DNA from 3 places in the Oerskovia gallyi genome. Region 1 is predicted to be linked to each of the others. Evidence: riboswitches for the same ligand, from Rfam matches in the RefSeq annotation. Region 1 holds a riboswitch; each other region holds the start of a gene.
The links. A riboswitch is a leader RNA that binds a small molecule or an ion and turns the genes downstream of it on or off. The one in region 1 is predicted to bind thiamine pyrophosphate.
Positions count from the first base shown of each region.

Region 1 (6,062 bases):
CGCCGGGCCGCCCGATGAGCCGGAAGATCACGACGGGGAGGGTCGCGGTGTCGGGGCGGGCCAGGAACGACGTCGCCCCGAACTCCCCGAGCGAGACCGCGAACGCGAACCCGATCGCGAGGCCCAGCGACCGGGCGGCGATGGGACCGTCGACCGCGGCGAACACGCGGGCGGGCGACGCCCCGAGGGTCGCGGCGGCCTCGCGCAGGCGCGGGTCGATCGCGCGCAGCACGGGCAGAACGGTCCGCACGACGAGCGGGATCGCGACGACCGCCTGGGCGATCGGGACGAGCATCCCCGAGGTCCGCAGGTCCACGTCGAGGCCGAGCGGCTTGTCGAGCGTGATGAGGAAGCCGAACCCGACCGTGACGGCGGACACGCCGAGCGGGAGCATGAAGACCGAGTCGAGCGCGCCGATCGCGCGCCGCGCCGTGCGGGACCGGGGCCGCCGCGAGACGACGAGAGCCACGAGCCCCCCGATCACGACCGCGATGAGCGTCGCGAGCGCCGCGGTGCGCAGCGAGTTCGCGGTCGCCTCCCACACGGTCACGGTCAGGGCGTTGCGACCGCCGGTCGTGCCGAGGTTCGCGTAGTTCGCGAGGCTCCACCCGGCGGGGGTCTGGAACGACCGGACGAGGAGGTTGACGAGCGGCAGCGCGATCAGGCCCAGCACGACGACGGCGGTCACCGCGAGCGGGGCGGCGTCGGCCCGCAGGCGCAGCGGCCGGGCAGCGGACGTCGCGGCGGACAGGTTGAGGGCGCGCTCGCGCCGGGAGCGGGTCCGGTTCGCGACGCTCAGCGCGACCACGACGACCACGAGCTGCACCACCGACAGCACGGCCGCGGTGCGCAGGTCGAGGAACTGGGTGGTCTGGATCCAGATCTCGGTCTCGATGGTCCCGTACTGGACGCCGCCCAGGACGAGCACGACGCCGAACGCCGTCGCGCAGAACAGAAACACGATCGACGCCGCGGACGCGATGGCCGGCGCCAGGGACGGCAGCGTCACGGACCGGAACGCACGCCAGGGCGAGGCGCCGAGGGCGCGGGCCGCCTCCTCAGCGCGCGGGTCGAGGTGCTCCCACAGCCCGCCGACCGTGCGGACCACGACCGAGTAGTTGAAGAACACGAGCGCCAGGACGATCGCCCCGAACGTGCCGTCGAGCCGCAGGAACCCGAGCAGCCCGCCCTCGACGAGCAGCGAGCGGAACGCGACGCCGACCACGACGGTCGGCAGCACGAACGGCACGGTCACGAAGGCCCGCAGGAACGTGCGCCCCCGGAACCTGCACCGGTACAGCACGTAGGCGCCGGGCACGCCGAGCAGCAGCGAGATCACGGTCCCGAGGACGCCCTGCCACAGCGTGAGCCCGACGATGCGCCAGGTCCGCGGCTCGGAGAACACCTCGGCAAAGCCGGAGAGGTCCAGCGAGGCACCCGAGGCGTCCTGGGTCACGAACCCGCGCGCGACCAGCGTCACGACGGGCCACGCGAAGAACACCCCGAGGAACAGCAGCGGCAGCCCGGCGGCGAGCCCCCACAGGAGGACCCGCCCGCCGCGCTGCACGGCCGCGGGCACGCCGCGGCTCACGGGCATCGTGCTCAGCCGATCACCGTCGACGTCCACGCCTTGATCCACTCGTCGCGGTGCGCAGTGATGTCGGCGGGAGCGACCTCGAACGGCGCCGGGGACAGCGGCGCGAACTCGGCCCAGCCCTCGGGCAGAGCGACGTCCGCGTTCGCGGGGTACATGTACATGTTGTCCGCGATGTCGGCCTGGAACGCGTCGCTCACGAGGAAGTCGACGAGCTTCTTGGCACCCTCGGGGTTCTCGGCGCCGGCGAGCACGCCCGCGTACTCGACCTGGCGGAAGCAGGTGTCGAGCAGCGCGCCCGTGCTGGTCGAGGCCCCGTCCTCAGAGACGGTGAACGCGGGCGACGTGGAGTAGGACAGCGCGAGGGGGCGTGGGCCCTTGCCCTCGGAGCCCGAGAAGTCGACCGAGTAGGCGTCGGACCAGCCGTCGACGACCTTGACGCCGTTGTCCTTGAGCTCGGCCCAGTAACCTTCCCAGCCGTCCTCTCCGTAGGCGCCGACCGTCGCGAGCAGGAACGACAGCCCGGGCGACGACGTCGCGGGGTTGGTGACGACGAGCAGGTCCTTGTACTCGGGCTTGGTGAGGTCGTCGAGGGTCACGGGCTCCGCGAGGCCCTTGTCGGCGAACCAGGTGTGGTCGACGTTGACGCACACGTCGCCCAGGTCCACGGGTGTGAGCGCGCCGTCGCCGACCGCGTACTGCGCGGCCGAGTCGGCCAGGCCCGCGGGCGTGTAGGGCTCGAGCACGCCCTCGTCGATCGCGCGCGTCGCGAACGAGTTGTCGATGCCGAACACGACGTCGCCCAGCGGCGAGCCCTTGGTGAGCACGAGCTGGTTGACGAGCGCTCCGCCGTCGCCGGGGGCGACCTGCTTGACGGTCAGCCCGGACTCCTTCTCGAACGCGGCGAGGACGTCCTCGCTGACGTTGAACGAGTCGTGCGTGACGAGGGTGACGGTGCTGCTCGCGGCGCTCGACCCGCTCTCGCCCGATCCCGCGCCCGTGCTGCCAGCGCAGGCCGCGAGGGCCAGCGCGCCGATCCCGCCGACGAGCCCCAGGCCTAGCCTGCGGGGGGTGCCGCGGCGGGTACTGATGGTGTTCACGTGTCCTCCTTGGACGTCACAGGAGGGGGACCTCGCGCACGGGAGGTCCCGTGAGCGAGGCTAGAGAAGCCCGACTTCCTCCACCGGTGCTAACCGGATCAGGTTCGAGGGTCTGCGGTGGTCCGCACTCTCAGCGCCCGTTGCCCGGTGTCTCCCGGACGGTCGGCGCTCCCCTGTCGTTCACCTGCGACTTTACACCGCGGCCCGACGGCGCGGGCAGGGCTCTCGCGGGTGACGTCCCCCGGGGAGCGCGGCGCCCCGGGGGCCGCCTACGGTGGGAGTGAGCTTCGCCGTCGGGCCTGCGGGTACGACGGCGGCACCGCCCCGCCCGCCTCACCCTCACCGGAGGAACACACATGGCCGAGAACGAGCAGACCCTCGCCGAGAAGGTCACGACCGTCGCACTGACGCTGGCCGCAGGCTGGATCGCCCAGAAGGCCGTGAGCTATGCGTGGGCCAAGGCGACGGGGCACGACGCGCCCAAGGACCTGGACGACCCGGAGGTCGGCATCATCAGCGCCGTGACGTTCGCCGCCGCGGCGGCTGCCGCGAGCGTGTTCGCGCGCCGGTTCGCGGGACGCGAGGCCAAGCGGGTCGTGAAGCGCTTCGTCGCGCGCGCGTCCTGAGGTCGAGGTCGGGCGGCCCCGGCGGGTCCGCGCCCGCCGTGCGAGGGGTGTTCCGTAGGGTGTCCCGATGCCCTCCCCTCCTGCTGCCCGACGCCGTCGCTCGTCCCTCGTAGGAGGCCTCCTCGTCGTGGGGCTCGCACTGACCGGGTGCTCGTCGCCCGGCCCCGGCTCCGTGGTGTCGCCCACGCCGAGCGTGGCCCCGACCGCGGTCGCGCTGCCGGGCGGGACCGTCGGCAAGGCGGCAGGGTGGGTCCTCGAGGTGCTCAACGCGGACGCGTCCCCCGACGCCGCGACGCTCGAGCGGCGGTTCGCGCGGTCGTTCCTGGACCAGGTGCCCGCCGCACAGCTCGTGCCCGTGCTGGAGCAGCTCCGCGCGGACCAGGAGTGGGTGCCGGTCTCGGTCGACGCGGTCGGCCCGGGCGAGCAGCAGGCCGCGCTGACGATCGTCGGCGCGAGCGGTCAGTTCTTCACGATGCAGATCGGGGTCGACGCGGACAGCCGCATCGAGACCCTCTTCTTCGGCCCGGGCGACGACCCGCACCGTGAGCCCGCCGAGAGCTGGGACGAGCTGGGCGAACGTCTCGACGCCGTGGACGCACGGAGCTCGCTGCTCGTGGCCCAGGTCCTGGACGACGGGACGTGCCGGCCGGTCGAGGAGGCCCCCGGCGGCTCGGACGCGGACGAGGTGCTGCCGCTCGGCTCGATCTTCAAGCTCTACGTGCTGGGCGCCGTGTCGCAGGCCGTCGAGGCCGGGACGCTGACCTGGGACGACGCGCTCACCGTGACCGACGACGTGCGGTCGCTGCCCGGTGGCCAGCTCCAGGACGCGCCCGCGGGCACCGTGGTCACGGTGCGTGAGGCGGCCGGGCTCATGATCTCGATCAGCGACAACACCGCGACCGACCTGCTGGTCCAGGCCGTGGGACGCGACGCGGTCGAACGCGCGCAGGGCGCGCTGGGGCACGTGGACCCGTCGCTCAACACCCCGTTCCTCACGACCCGCGACGCGTTCGCGATCGCCTGGGGAGCGCCGTCGCAGGCCACCGGGTGGGCGGCGGCCGGCACCGCGGAGCGGCGCGCGATGCTCGACGCGCTGCCCGGTGGGCCCCTCGACGTCGACCCTGCGGGAGTGACCACGCCCGTCTGGCAGGACGACGTCGACTGGTTCGCGACGTCGTCGGACCTGTGCGCCGCACACGTCTGGTTGCACGAGCGCGGCGAGCAGGACCCCGTCGTGCGCGAGGTGCTCTCGGTCAACCCCGGCATCGAGGTCGACGCCGAGGCGTGGCCCTACGTCGCGTTCAAGGGTGGCAGCGCGCCGGGCGTCCTGGCCGGATCGTGGCTCGCGGAGGACGCGGAGGGCGACAGCTACGTCGTGACCGTGCAGCTCGCAGCCACGGACCCGGCCGTGCTCGCGAACCCGACCGTGCTGGTCGACACCGCGGAGAGCGCCTTCGCGCTGCTCGGTGGCGTGGCGGGTTCGGGCTCGAAGTAGGGGGGCCTCGCGCAGCGCCTTCCACGTCGACGGCCCTACGTGCCGGGAGCCGGTCCCGCGATGGCCTCGACGGCCTTGTCGATGCGCCGCTGCCGGGTCTCGGGGGTCTTCGCGGCCTCGATCGGCTCGACCAGCGCGCGGCGGCGGCTGAACGACAGGGCGTCGAACGCGGCGCGCGCCGTGGGCGTGAGCACGGCGGCGAGGTCGTCGGGCACGGCGACCTCGCGCGGGGCGTCGTCGACCTCGATGTCGACGTCCACCTCGTCGCCGCCCGACACCCCTGCGGCCTCCCGGTTCTCGGCGCTGAGCGCGATCATGAACCGGCCCTGGTACGGCGCGACCGAGCTGCGGTAGGTGTGCCCGCCGACCGTGACGCGCACCGGCACACGCTTGCCCGCGTCGAGCGCGGCGACCACGTCGTCCGGCACGGGGATGCCGGTGGCCGTCTTGCCGCTCTGGAGGATCGTGGTCCGGAATCGCATGGGCCGAGTCTTCCACCGGCCCGACGACGTGGCGCGCCGACCGCTCGACGGTCGCCCCGCCGTCGGGCCGGAGCACGGGGCCGAGGTAGGACGTGCTGCGCGAGGTAGAACGCACCGCGCACTACCTCGCGCAGCACGTCCTACCTCGCGGTCACACACCGTCACCCGGTCACACGGTCACCCGGTCACGCCGTCAGCATCGTCGCCGGGTTCTCGTGCGTCAGGCGGCGCAGCACCTCACGCTCGACCCCGCGCTGCGCGAGCATCTCGGTGAAGACCGTGGGCACGTAGGCGAACCCGTTCCCGCCGTTCTGCACCCACATCTGCTTGAGGAACACGTCGTGGCTCATGAGCACCTGGCCCGCGAACCCCGCGTCGATGAGCCGGTGCACCGCGCCCGCCGTGGTGTGCGGGTCGGGCGAGACGCCCTCCTTGGGGTAGGTGATGTCCATGCCGACCATGTCGAACTCGAGCCACACGCCCCGCTCCGCGACGGCCCGCTGGTACGCGGGGTCCTCGGCCGAGGGGTCCATGTGGCACAGCACGACCTTCTCCGGCCGCACGCCCACCTCGTCGAGCACGAGGTCGAGGATCTCGTGCGCGCGACGCTGCCAGCCCGGCAGGTGGATCTGCATGGCGACGTGCGGGTGCTCGAGCTGCGCCAGTGCCGAGGCGCGCAGCGACGCCCGCTCCCCCGCGGTGAAGTCCGGCGAGACGCCGATCTCCCCGATCACGCCGGGCCGGATGCCCGTGTCCCCCACGCCG
Region 1 covers NZ_JACSQE010000005.1:268,966-275,027, reverse strand. Annotated here, with positions in the region: gene H9640_RS08495 (ABC transporter permease) at 1-1,597, opposite strand, end outside; gene H9640_RS08490 (thiamine ABC transporter substrate-binding protein) at 1,603-2,694, opposite strand; TPP riboswitch at 2,753-2,879, opposite strand; gene H9640_RS08485 (DUF4235 domain-containing protein) at 3,051-3,320, shown strand; gene H9640_RS08480 (serine hydrolase) at 3,388-4,815, shown strand; gene H9640_RS08475 (YdeI/OmpD-associated family protein) at 4,851-5,297, opposite strand; gene H9640_RS08470 (phosphotriesterase family protein) at 5,483-6,062, opposite strand, start outside.

Region 2 (6,062 bases), on a different contig from region 1:
CTGATCCGCGGGCAGGTCGCGGCGATCCTGGTCGTCGTCGGGCTCGTGGTGGTCGAGCCGTTGGTCCAGGCCGCGGTCGTGCTGCTCTCGGGTGGCACGTCGAGCGCCGCGGCGTGGCTGCCGCTGGGCCTGGGGTCGCTCGCGTCGACCGGCCAGAGCGCGACGTCGGTCCTGGGCGGCCTCGCCCCGATGGGCGTCGGGGTCGCGGTGCTGGGACTGGTCGCCTGGGTCGCGGTCGCGCTCGGGTCGGGCGCGGTGACGTTCCGCCGCCGCGACCTCGTCTGACGCGTCGTCCGTCGGGCGCCCCGGCCACGTACCGTGGTGCCCGACGGCGCCGCCGACACCGCCCGCCCGCCCGGACCCGAGAGGAACCTTCGTGCTCGACGCCCTGCACCGCCGGCTCGCCGCCCTGGGCATCCGTACCGAGACGGGCCGCGACGCCCTGCTGGGCGCGGTCGTCGCGGTCCTCACGGTCGGCTTCCTGCTGGTGATCGAGCGCGTCGCGCTGACGGACCTCGGCATCCTGGTCGAAGGGGCGCCCGACTCCCTGCGGTTCTCCACGGGTGGCCGCGTCGCGGCGATCGTGATCGTCGTCGCGCAGGCCATGGCGCTCACGCTGCGCCGTCGTGCACCGCTGCTCGCGCTCGCGCTGGTCGTCGTGGGCCAGGTCGCGCTCGTGCCCGTCCTTCCCGCCCTCGTCTCGTTCCAGGCCCCGGCGACACTCGTCGCGGCCTACTCGGTCGGGGCGTACGCGCCGCGCCGCACGGCCCTGTGGGCGGCCGGGACGGCCGCGGGCGTGCAGGTCCTCCTGGGCTTCGTGCTCGGCGGCCCCGTGCCGATCACCTCGGCGGGCCCCACGCCGGTCGCGGTCCAGGTCTGGGGAGGTCTCGCCTCGGCCCTCCTGACGTACGTGGCCTCGGCGCTCGTCGGCGCGTACGTCGGCACGCGCCGCGAGCTGTTCGCCCAGCTCCGGGGGCGGGTCGCCCAGGCCGAGCGCGAGCGCGACATGCTCGCGGCCCAGGCCGTCCTGGAGGAGCGCGGCCGCATGGCCCGCGAGCTGCACGACGTCGCCGCGCACCACCTGTCGGGGATCGTCGTGCAGGCGGCCGCGGCCGAGCGCCTGGTCGACCGCGACCCCGAGCGCGCCAAGGAGTCGATGCGCTGGATCCGCACCCAGGGACGCGAGACGCTCGACAACCTGCGCCTGGTCGTCGGCATCCTGCGCAGCTCGTCGCAGACCGGCCCCGGCGAGCCGGGCGAGGAGGCACCGGCCGCACCGCAGCCCACGCTCGACGACGCGGACGAGCTGCTCGACCTCGCGCGCAGCGCCGGCGCCGAGGTGCGCGACGTGCGGCTCGGCGAGCCGTTCGGCCTGTCCCCCGCCGTCCAGCTCACGGTCTACCGCGTGCTCCAGGAGGCGCTGACCAACGCGCGCCGGCACGCGCCCGGGCGCGCGATCGAGGTCGTCACCGACCACCAGCAGGCCGCGCTCGTCGTCACGGTGACCAACCGGTTGCCCGTCGCGGCGATCGGCTCGGGTGGCCGGGCCGGGCCGCCTGGGCCGGGCAGCCCAGCGCCCGGCGCCCCTGCCGCCCCGGCCCCGCCCGGCCACGGCCTCATCGGCATGACCGAGCGCGCGCACCTCGTCGGCGGGACGCTCGACGCCGGCCCCGTGCCCGGCGACGGCTGGCGGGTCCGGCTCACGGTCCCCCGGCCGGTCGACCCCGTGTCCCCCACCATCCCCCAGCGCTCGGCGACGTCCGCGGACGAGCCGGGCTCCGCCGTCGGGCAGGAGGCCCCATGACCCGAGTGGTGCTGGTCGACGACCAGGCCGTCGTCCGCGCAGGCTTCACCGTGATCCTCGAGAGCGAGGGCTTCGAGGTCGTCGGCGAAGCGTCGAACGGGGCCGACGCCGTGCGCGTCGCACGCCGCGAGCGCCCCGACGTCGTGTGCATGGACGTCCGCATGCCCGGCGGGGACGGCATCACGGCGACGCGCGCGCTCGCGGGTCCCGGCGTCGTCGACCCGGTCCCGGTGCTCGTGGTGAGCACGTTCGACCTCGACGACTACGTGTTCGGCGCCCTGGAGGCCGGGGCGAGCGGGTTCCTGCTCAAGGACGCCGAGCCCGACGTCCTGGTCGACGCGGTGCGGCGCGTGGCGTCGGGCGAGGGGCTCGTCGACCACACGCTCACGCGGCGCGTGATCGACGAGTTCGCCCGACGGCGGTCCCCCGCGTCCCCGGACGACGTCGCCTCAGGTCTGCTCACCTCGCGCGAGCACGACATCCTGGCGCTGCTGTGCCGGGGGCAGTCGAACGCCGAGATCGCCTCGACACTGTTCCTCGAGGCGAGCACCGTGAAGTCGCACCTGAGCCGGATCATGACCAAGACGGGCCTGCGCGATCGCGTCCAGCTCGTGGTGTGGGCGTACGAGCACGGGATCGCGGCGCCCGGCACCCCCTGAACACGCCGGGCCCCCGCTGAGTGCGGAGTACTTGTCGTCGATCGGCTCGTTCGACGACAAGTACTCCGCACTCAGCGGTCGGGCAGGTGGCCGGGCGGCGGCTCAGCCGCCCGCGACCGGCAGGTAGACCCGGCCGCCCGCGTCCGTGAACTCGCTCGACTTCTCCGCCATGCCCGCCTCGATCGCCTCGACCGAGGTCAGGCCGTTCTTCTCGGCGTACTCGCGCACGTCCGCGGAGATCCGCATCGAGCAGAACTTGGGCCCGCACATCGAGCAGAAGTGCGCGGTCTTGGCGGGCTCGGCCGGCAGGGTCTCGTCGTGGAAGGCGCGCGCGGTGTCGGGGTCGAGGGAGAGCGCGAACTGGTCGTGCCAGCGGAACTCGAACCGGGCACGGGACAGCGCGTCGTCCCGCAGCTGCGCGCGCGGGTGCCCCTTGGCGAGGTCGGCCGAGTGCGCCGCGATCCGGTACGTGATGACGCCCGTCTTGACGTCGTCGCGGTCGGGCAGCCCCAGATGCTCCTTGGGCGTGACGTAGCAGAGCATCGCGGTCCCGGCCTGGGCGATGATCGCGGCCCCGATCGCGGACGTGATGTGGTCGTAGGCGGGCGCGATGTCGGTCGCGAGGGGGCCGAGCGTGTAGAACGGCGCCTCCTCGCACAGCTCCTCCTCGAGGCGCACGTTCTCGACGATCTTGTGCATCGGGACGTGCCCCGGACCCTCGATCATGACCTGCACGCCGTAGGACTTCGCGACCTTGGTCAGCTCGCCCAGCGTGCGCAGCTCGGCGAACTGGGCCGCGTCGTTGGCGTCCGCGATCGACCCCGGTCGCAGGCCGTCGCCGAGCGAGAACGTCACGTCGTAGTCGCGCAGGATCTCGCACAGCTCTGCGAAGTGCGTGTACAGGAACGACTCCTGGTGGTGCGCGAGGCACCAGGCGGCCATGATCGAGCCGCCCCGGGACACGATGCCCGTGACGCGGCGCGCGGTCAGCGGGACGTAGCGCAGCAGGACGCCCGCGTGCACGGTCATGTAGTCGACGCCCTGCTCGGCCTGCTCGATCACGGTGTCGCGGTAGATCTCCCACGTGAGCCTCGCGGGGTCGCCCTTGACCTTCTCGAGCGCCTGGTAGAGCGGCACGGTCCCCACGGGGATCGGGGAGTTGCGCAGCACCCACTCGCGGGTCTCGTGGATGTCCTTGCCCGTCGAGAGGTCCATGAGGGTGTCGGCGCCCCAGCGCGCGGCCCACACCATCTTCTCGACCTCCTCCTCGATCGAGGACGTCACGGCCGAGTTGCCGATGTTCGCGTTGATCTTCACGCCGAACGCCTTGCCGATGATCATGGGCTCGATCTCGGGGTGCCGGCGGTTGGCCGGGATCACGGCCCGGCCGCGGGCCACCTCGTCCCGCACGAGCTCGACGTCGACGCCCTCGCGCGCCGCGACGAAGCGCATCTCGTCGGTGATGACCCCGGCCCGCGCCCAAGCGAGCTGCGTGCGGGCGCCGCCCGTGCCGTGCTCGGTGGCGACGGCGTCGGGCCGCAGCCACGACGCCCGCAGCGCGGGCAGCCCGCCCGCGAGGTCGAACGCCGCCGGGTCGTCGACCTCGGTGTACGGGCCCGAGGTGTCGTACAGGTCCAGGTGCTCGCCGTTGCTCAGGAGCACGCGGCGCTCGGGGACGCGCAGGTGCTCCGCGCCCGGGACCGGGTGGTGCACCTTGGCAGACCCGGCGATGGGTCCGGTCGTGATGGTGTGCGCGGGCACAGCGGTCTCAGAGCTCATTGCTCTCTCCCTACGTCGGCATGATCCGAACAGGTTCGAACGGTCGGCGGCGCTGAGCCGCCCTCTCAGCTCGCTGCTGCGAGCTCCCGTGGGTGTGTGGAGTTGTGGGTCGTGCTGGTGGTGCGGTGGTGCTGGGTGGTGCGGTCGTCACCGTAGCGCAGGTTGCACGACGGCGGCGCGGGCGTCCCGCGATCAGCCCGGCTCACCCAGCGTCGAGGTCCGTCACCTCTCCTTGAAGTACTTGAACAGGTGCTTCTCCCGGGTCGCGAGCGCCCCGACGACCGCTCCGACGAGCACCGCGCCCGCTCCCGCGAGGACGGTCCGCATGCCGATGACCCAGGTGCTGAGGTGGTCGGCGGGAAGGCCGGCATCGGCGGCGAGCCACCACAGCACCGGAACGGTCACGATCACGGCGGCACCGGTCCACGCCGCGGTCTCCAGGAGCACCTGCCAGGTCAGCGCCGAGCGCGGGACCCGGGCGTGCAGGGCTGCGGCGAGCTCGAGGCGGCGCAGACGAATCGCGGCGAAGCCCAGGGCCAACCCCAGGAAGGCGGCGGCGATCGGCGCGGGCTTCGTCAGACGATCCCTGAACTCGGCGCTCGCGTCGTACGTCGCGCCGAGCCGGCCGTTGAGCTGCTTCTGGGTGGGCTGAACCTCGGAGGCTGAGTCGGCGACGATGGTCGTGCGCAGGAGCGTCGCCGTCTCGGGCTCCACGGGCCAGATCTCGACCCAGCACGAGTCGAACAGTCCCGCCGCAGGCACCGGCGCGACTGCTGCGTAACCGAGCGCGCGGTCGCGCCCGTCGTCGGGGTACGGGTAGACGGCGCCGACCCGCGCGGGACCGGTGCTCGTCGCGATCGAGTCACCGGCGGACGCGCCGAGCGCCTCGGCCAGGTCCGCGGACAGCCACAGTCCCGCCCCGGCGACCCGGCCGCGGTCGAGCGCGCCGAGCAGCCCGGGGGTCGCCTCGAAGCCGGTCAGCTCGCTCGACGGCAGGTTGAGCGCCCGCACGGGATCCCCCGTCCGCAGGGCTCCGGCGGCGTTCACGCCGTCGACCCCTGCGAGGGCCTCGCAGCGTGCCCCGTCGACCTGCCCGGTGGCCTCGAGGATCTGCACGCTCGCGCCCGCGTCCCGGTACTCACGGGCGCCCTCGATCACGCCCGCGACCGCACGCACGTCGACCGCGGCGAGCGCCCCCACGACCACGACGAGCACCGCCGCGAACAAGGTCGCGCGCGTCGTGCCGGACCCGACGTTCCGCCACGCCTCGGACACCACGGACGCGGCCCGCATGGCACGCGCCCGCACTGGTCGCGCGGGCTTCTCCCCCGGCCCGACGCCGCCACTCGCCTCCGCGCGGAGGTGCGCTCCGCCGTCGGGCACGGTGGGGGTTGCTGAACCCGTGACCTGACCGAGGGGCTGTGCGCCACCGGGACGGTGCGAGGCGCCCGGGGACGTGGCCAGGCCGGGTCCCGCCGCGCCGTCGGGCACGGGGCCCTGCTCGGTGGCGGTCACGCCGCGACCTCCGCGGACTGGAAGTCGGCGAGGTCGATCACGCGCGTGCAGGCGTCGCGCGTGTGCGGGTCGTGCGTGGCGACCACGACGATCGAGTCGTCCTGGGCGATGCCGGCCAGGACCTCGTTGACTGTCGCGGCCGTGCGCAGGTCGAGCTGCGCGGTGGGCTCGTCGACCAGGAGCAGATCCGGGGCCAGGGCCACGGCACGCGAGAGCATGAGCCGCTGGGCCTCTCCGCCCGACAGCGCCCGGAAGGGTCGGTCGGCGACCGACGTCAGGTTGAAGCGCGCCAGGATCTCGGCAGC
Region 2 covers NZ_JACSQE010000004.1:13,536-19,597, forward strand. Annotated here, with positions in the region: gene H9640_RS05825 (hypothetical protein) at 1-285, shown strand, start outside; gene H9640_RS19590 (sensor histidine kinase) at 377-1,804, shown strand; gene H9640_RS05835 (response regulator) at 1,801-2,463, shown strand; gene thiC (phosphomethylpyrimidine synthase ThiC) at 2,566-4,242, opposite strand; TPP riboswitch at 4,233-4,342, opposite strand; gene H9640_RS05845 (hypothetical protein) at 4,465-5,757, opposite strand; gene H9640_RS05850 (ABC transporter ATP-binding protein) at 5,754-6,062, opposite strand, start outside.
Region 2: another riboswitch for thiamine pyrophosphate. It lies ahead of thiC (phosphomethylpyrimidine synthase ThiC); the one in region 1 lies ahead of H9640_RS08490 (thiamine ABC transporter substrate-binding protein).

Region 3 (6,062 bases), on a different contig from region 1:
CTCGACGACTACACCGCGACGCGCGCCGAGCTCCTCGACCGGGCGAGCGAGGTCATCGCGCTCGTCGCCTCGGGTGACCTCGACGTCCGCGTGGGGGCGACGTTCCCGCTGGCACGCGCGGCCGACGCGCACCGCGCCCTGGAGGGGCGCGCGACGACCGGCAAGGTGCTGCTCGTCCCCGGCCTCGACGCCGGCACCGGCACGACGCCCGGGCCGGCCACGGACCCCGCCTCGTGAGCTGGGACTGGGTCCCGCCACGACCCGGCGAGGACGAACCCACCCGCCGCTCCGACCGGCGCCTGCGCCTGGCGCTGACGGTCCTCCTGGTCGTCTTCACGGGCGTGCTCGCGGTGTACTACCTGACCGTCGGGCTCGACCAGATGCGCACGCAGTGCCTGGCCGACCGCCCCGCGGGCGTCTCGACCAGCGAGGTCACCACGACGTGGCGCTGGTGGCCGCCGGGGTACGACTGCGGGTACCCGGCGGACGGCGCGCAGAGCGCGTAGCGCTTCCCGCGCCGAGAAGTGGGCAGATGCCCCGGTTCGAGCCCGATCCGGGGCATCTGCTCACTTCTCGGCGGGAGCTCAGTGCGCAGCGCGGGGCGGCGCCGGCCAGGTCGGTCGCGTCAGCCCCTGCTCGAAGAACAGGTACTCGTGCATCGAGGACAGCTCGAACGCGCGCAGCATCCGCTCGCGCTCGGCGGGCGAGGCCCAGCGCGCGGCCTCGTCGGCGAACGAGCACGCGGCGCGCGTCGCCTCGGCGAAGGCCGGGTCGCCGTAGAGTGCGATCCACCGTGCGTAAGGATGCCCGTCGAGGTCCCCCGCCCGGCGCACCAGGACGTCGCCGATGTGCGAGTACAGCCAGTAGCACGGCAGCAGGGCCGCGACCGTCTCCGCGTAGGACCCGTTCGAGGCCGCGTGGAGGTGGTTCGTGTAGGCGGCCGTCACGGGAGACGGGTCGACGCTCTCGACCGCCCCACGGTCCATCCCGGCGTGCTCGCCCAACCAGTCGCGGTGCAGCGCCTGCTCGACCTCGAGCGACTCGACCGCGGCCCCCGCGAAGAACTGCCGCGCCTCGGGCGTGGGCGCGAGCCGGCTCGCCCGCGACAGCACGCGCGAGTACTCGGCGAGGTACGCGGCATCCTGCGCGAGGTAGAACCCGAAGTCCCCCGCTGAGAGGCTCCCGTCCGCGAGCGCCCGCACGAAGCCCATGCGCTCGACGGCCTCGCGCCACCCCGCGATGCGCTCCCAGGCCTCCTCGGAGAACGTCCGCTGCCCGAGCGTGGGCAGGTGCGCCAGGTGGTCGACGGGTCCGCGCCCCGTGCCCACGGCCAGCGCTCCCCCGGCCCGCAGCGCGCCGCTCAGCCAGGCCTTGGCGTCGCGCGTCGCGCTCTCCCAGCCGTCCCGCCGGGGACGCAGCGCGGCGACCGCCGCCGAGAGCGAGCACCCGGTCCCGTGGGTGTGCACGGTGTCGACGCGGGGCGCCGAGAAGGTCGTGACGTCGTCGGGCCCGCGAGCGCCCACCAGGGCGTCGGGCGACTCCTCCCCGGTGAGATGACCACCCTTCAGGAGCACGACGGCGCCGCTCGCCACGTGCAGCCGCCTCGCCTGGGCGAGGGCGTCGGGCCAGGTGGTCGCAACCTGCTCGCCGACGAGGACGGCGAGCTCGGGGAGGTTGGGGGTCACGAGGTCCGCGAGAGCGACCAGCTCGCACACGGCCTGCTCGGCCCCCTCGTCGAGGAGCCGGTGGCCGCTCGTGGCGACCATGACGGGGTCGAGCACCACGAACGGCGGCTGCACGCGCCCGAGCCACGCGGCGATGGCGCGCGCGTTGGGCTCGTCGGCGACCATGCCGATCTTCACGGCGTCGATCACCACGTCGTCCGAGACCGCGTCGAGCTGTTCGGCGAGGAACTCCGCGCCAGGGACGTGGACCGTGCGGACGCCGTGCGTGTTCTGGGCGACCAGGGCCGTCGTGACGGCCATGCCGTACGCGCCGTGGGCCGCGAACGCCTTGAGGTCGGCCTGGATCCCGGCGCCCCCCGTCGGGTCGGTGCCCGCGATCGACAGGACGCGGGGGCGGGAAGGCTCGGGCCCCCGCGACGCGCCGTGCTCGTCCGCGACCACGGCGTCCGCCGCAGGCGTGCGGGCAGGTGCGGGCAGGACAGGTGTAGTGGCAGCAAGCGACATTGCCGACATCCCTTCGCTAGTGCTAGCTAGATCAGGTTCGACGGGTGTGATCTCAGCCCGGCTCGTGGGAGCGGGCACCCCGTGTCTTCGCAGGGAACTCTAGCGGGCGGACGGCCCGCCCGCGGGCAGGAGCTCGCCAGGTGGCACCAGCACGGTCGGCTCGTCCGTCGCCCCGGTCAGGGGGACGTCGGGGTACCGGTCGCGACGACAGTGATCCGCGACGTCGACACGTACTTCTCGAGGCACGACACGACACGCTCCAGGTCGGCGCGGGTGGCGTCGGGGACCAGTCCGAACGACGTCCCGACCGGCGGCATGATCGCCGGGGTCAGGGCGTAGTCGACGGCCGGATCCGCCGCGCACTCCCCGTCGCCCTCCGACGGACCCTCGACCTGGACGACCCACGGCCCCTCGGCGGGTGCGGCCACAGGGCCGGCCGCGCCGAGCGCGGCCCCGAGCGCGAGCGAGCCGCACGACACGGCCAGGACTCCGACGAGCAGTGCCGTACGGCGGGACATGGCGGTCACCTCGGTGGTCGTCGTCGACAGAGGGGGCAGGTGGGTCAGGTCAGGCAGGTGGGGCCACCACCGTAGCGGACCTGCCGAGAAGAGGCCGCGCGGCGAGCACCCCTATGCTCGCCGCATGGTCCGCTGCTCCCACTCCCCCGCGCGTCGGTCGCTCGGCTCGGCCGCGCGATGACCGCCGACCTGGTCCCCCGGCTTCTCGACCCGGACCCCGAGGTCCACGAGGACGCGGTCGACGACGCCGCCGCGCGGGCCATGGACGACGACCAGGGCGCCGTCGAGGCCCTGCGTGACGTCGTGCTGCACTTCGAGCGGTTCCCGATCGGCACGTTCGAGCGGACTCTCAACCGCCTCTACGCCTTCGCGGACCCATCGCTCGAACCGGCGATGATGCGCGCTCTCGAGTCCGGGGTGTCGGCCACCTGGTACCTCACGGCAGCGTGCGCTCGGGCGGGATTCCGGGGAGCCGTCCCCTACGCCCTCACCCTGCTCGGCTCCCCCGCCACCTACGAGCGGAGTGTCGGCTGCGAGGTGCTCGGTGACCTGGACGCGCACGAGGCAGTACCGCACCTCATCGCCCGGCTCGGCGACCCGGAGCACGTCGTGCGGGAGGCCGCGGCCCGCGCACTGGCCGGCATCGGAGGCCCGGACGCCGTCGACGCGTTGCGGCGCGAGCTCGTCGAGCACCGGTTCCCGCTCCTCGGGTACGTCGCGAGCGCCCTGGGGACGATCGAGCCCGACCAGACGGTCTGGCTCCTCGCCCACGCGTCCGTACCGGACGTCGACGCCCGGTACTGGGCGGTCCGTGCCCTCGGGAGCACCGGGAGCGACCTCGCCCACGAGCGGCTGCTCCTGGTGGCCGCAGACCCCACGGAGGAGACGGCGGCCATCGCGAACCGCAGCACGGTCGCGAGCGCGGCCCGCAAGGCCCTCAAGACCTGACAGCGCGTGCGCCGCGTCCGCGCGGGCACACCGAGCGCACACGACGACCCCCTGTGATGCTGAGGGCACGATCAGCACCCGTGGGAGGCAGCATGCGCGTCACGACGGCCGACATCCAGCGGATGACCACGGCGTTGTTCATCTCCGAGGGGCCGACGGCGAGGTCCCGGCAGGCCACCTTCTGGACCCTGCTGATCCTCGCGGCCGTCATCGCGTCGGCGGGTGTCGCGGCCGACAGCACGGCCACCGTGATCGGCGCCATGATCGTCGCTCCCCTCATGACGCCCATCGTCGGGACGGCGCTCGCGATCGTCCTCAACGACCACCGGAACCTGACCTCGTCGGCGCTCCTGGTCGTCGCGGGCGCCGCCGGGGTGGTCGCGACCGGCTACCTCGTCGGCCTGTTCGTCCCGATCGAGATCGTCGCGGCGACCAACAGCCAGGTCGCGGGCCGCGTGACGCCCCAGCTCATCGACCTGCTCGCGGCGCTCGCGACCGGAGCCGTCGGGGCCTTCGCCCTGGTGCGGGCCGACGTGTCGGACGCGCTGCCCGGCGTCGCGATCGCGATCTCGCTCGTCCCGCCGCTCGCGGTCGTCGGCCTCACGCTCGAGTCGGGCGCCCCGGACCAGGCCCTGGGGGCTCTCCTGCTGTTCGCGACCAACGTCGCCGCGATCATCGCGACCGGCACGCTCGTCTTCCTGCTGTTCCAGGTCCGCACGGCCGCGGGCGAGGCCGAGAGGTTCGTGGGGCCGCTGCGCGGCGCGAGCCTCGTCACGGTCGCGGCGGCGCTGCTCGTCGTGGCGGTGCCCCTCAGTGCGATCAGCCAGCACGTCCTGCGGCAGAACGCCGACAAGATCGCCGCCGCCCCCGTCGCCGCCGAGTGGGCCGAGCAGGAGCAGTGGACGGTCACCGGGATCTCCTTCAGCGGGTCCGTCCTGAGGATCGAGGCGATCGGCCCGGCCCCCGAGGCCGACCCCGCCACCCTGCGCACGGCCCTCGACGAGGCCGGGCTCGCGGACGTCGACGTCGACGTCACGCTCGTCATCGGCGGGACCCGGCGGCTGCCCGCGTCCGAGTGACCGAGCATTCGACGCGAGCCTCCGGTTGAGCCGGAGCGCGCGGCGGCGGATGCTGGGGGCGACCGTCCGGTCCAGCCACGAGGAGGTCGGCCATGCACCCGACGCACGACGTCTCGCCCCACGAGAGCGCACGTACCGCCCGCCCCACGCTCACGTCACCACGAGCCCGGCGCATCGCCCTCGCCGCCGCGCTGGTCGTCGGGGCGCTCGCGCTCGCGGCCTGCGCTCCCGGTCCCAACCCCGACGTCGGCACGCCCACCGCGGACGGCAGCCCGGCCGGGTTCTGGCTCGGCCTGTGGCAGGGCGTCATCGTCCCCGTCACGTTCGTGGTCTCGCTGTTCACCGACACGGTGAACATCTACGAGGTCCACAACAACGGCAACTGGTACGACTTCGGCTTCGTGCTCGGGCTGGGGCTGTTCGTGGGCGGGCCGTTCGGCGCCTCGCGGGGTCGCCGCAACCACTGACGATGAGTTCCGGCCCGGTCCCGAGTCTGCCCTCGTGACCGCAGGAGCGCGCCGTGCGCCCCTGCCCGAGCCCGCACGGAGGACACCATGACGACCCCGCCCGACGACTCGACCACACCGAGGTCCGCCCGACCGCCCGTCGTCGACCTGGCTACCTGGGAGGCCGCTCGGGACGAGCTCCTGGACCGCGAGAAGGCCCACACGCACGAGGGAGACGCCATCGCGGCTGCCCGACGGCGACTGCCCATGGCGAGGATCGACGGCACCGTGAAGGTCGTCGGCCCCGACGGGCCGGTCCCGTTCGTGGAGCTGTTCCAGGGGCGCGACGAGCTCGTGATCTACCAGCACATGTGGCACGACGGCGCACCGCACCAGGGCCAGTGCGAGGGCTGCACCTGGACGGCCTGGAACCTGAAGGACGCCGTCTACCTCAACGCGCGCGGCGTCTCGTTCGCCATCGTCACGACCGGGGCGTGGGACGAGGTCGCCCCGTTCGTCGAGTTCATGGGCTACACCCAGCCCTGGTTCTCGGTGCGCGACCTGGACGCGCCCGTGGGCGGCGAGATGGGGTACCTCTCGTGCTTCCTGCGCGACGGCGACGACGTGTTCCTCACCTACCGGACGACAGGTCGCGGCACCGAGCCGACCAACCCGGCGTTCGCCCTGCTCGACATGACGCCCCACGGCCGTAGCGAGGCCTGGGAGGCGCAGCCGGACGGGTGGCCCGAGGGGCGCGACCCGGGCTGGTTCTGGCGCTCGGACGCGGACGGCGTCGCCGGCTGGAGCGAGACCACGCGTCCCGTGCCGCAGTGGACCCGGCCGGGGGCCACCGCCGTGGAGACCCTCGGCCGGCACGGTCAC
Region 3 covers NZ_JACSQE010000007.1:241,416-247,477, reverse strand. Annotated here, with positions in the region: gene H9640_RS10865 (quinone oxidoreductase family protein) at 1-237, shown strand, start outside; gene H9640_RS10860 (hypothetical protein) at 234-506, shown strand; gene thiD (bifunctional hydroxymethylpyrimidine kinase/phosphomethylpyrimidine kinase) at 585-2,189, opposite strand; TPP riboswitch at 2,181-2,281, opposite strand; gene H9640_RS10850 (hypothetical protein) at 2,366-2,707, opposite strand; gene H9640_RS10845 (HEAT repeat domain-containing protein) at 2,885-3,655, shown strand; gene H9640_RS10840 (DUF389 domain-containing protein) at 3,748-4,734, shown strand; gene H9640_RS10835 (hypothetical protein) at 4,827-5,201, shown strand; gene H9640_RS10830 (DUF899 family protein) at 5,289-6,062, shown strand, end outside.
Region 3: another riboswitch for thiamine pyrophosphate. It lies ahead of thiD (bifunctional hydroxymethylpyrimidine kinase/phosphomethylpyrimidine kinase); the one in region 1 lies ahead of H9640_RS08490 (thiamine ABC transporter substrate-binding protein).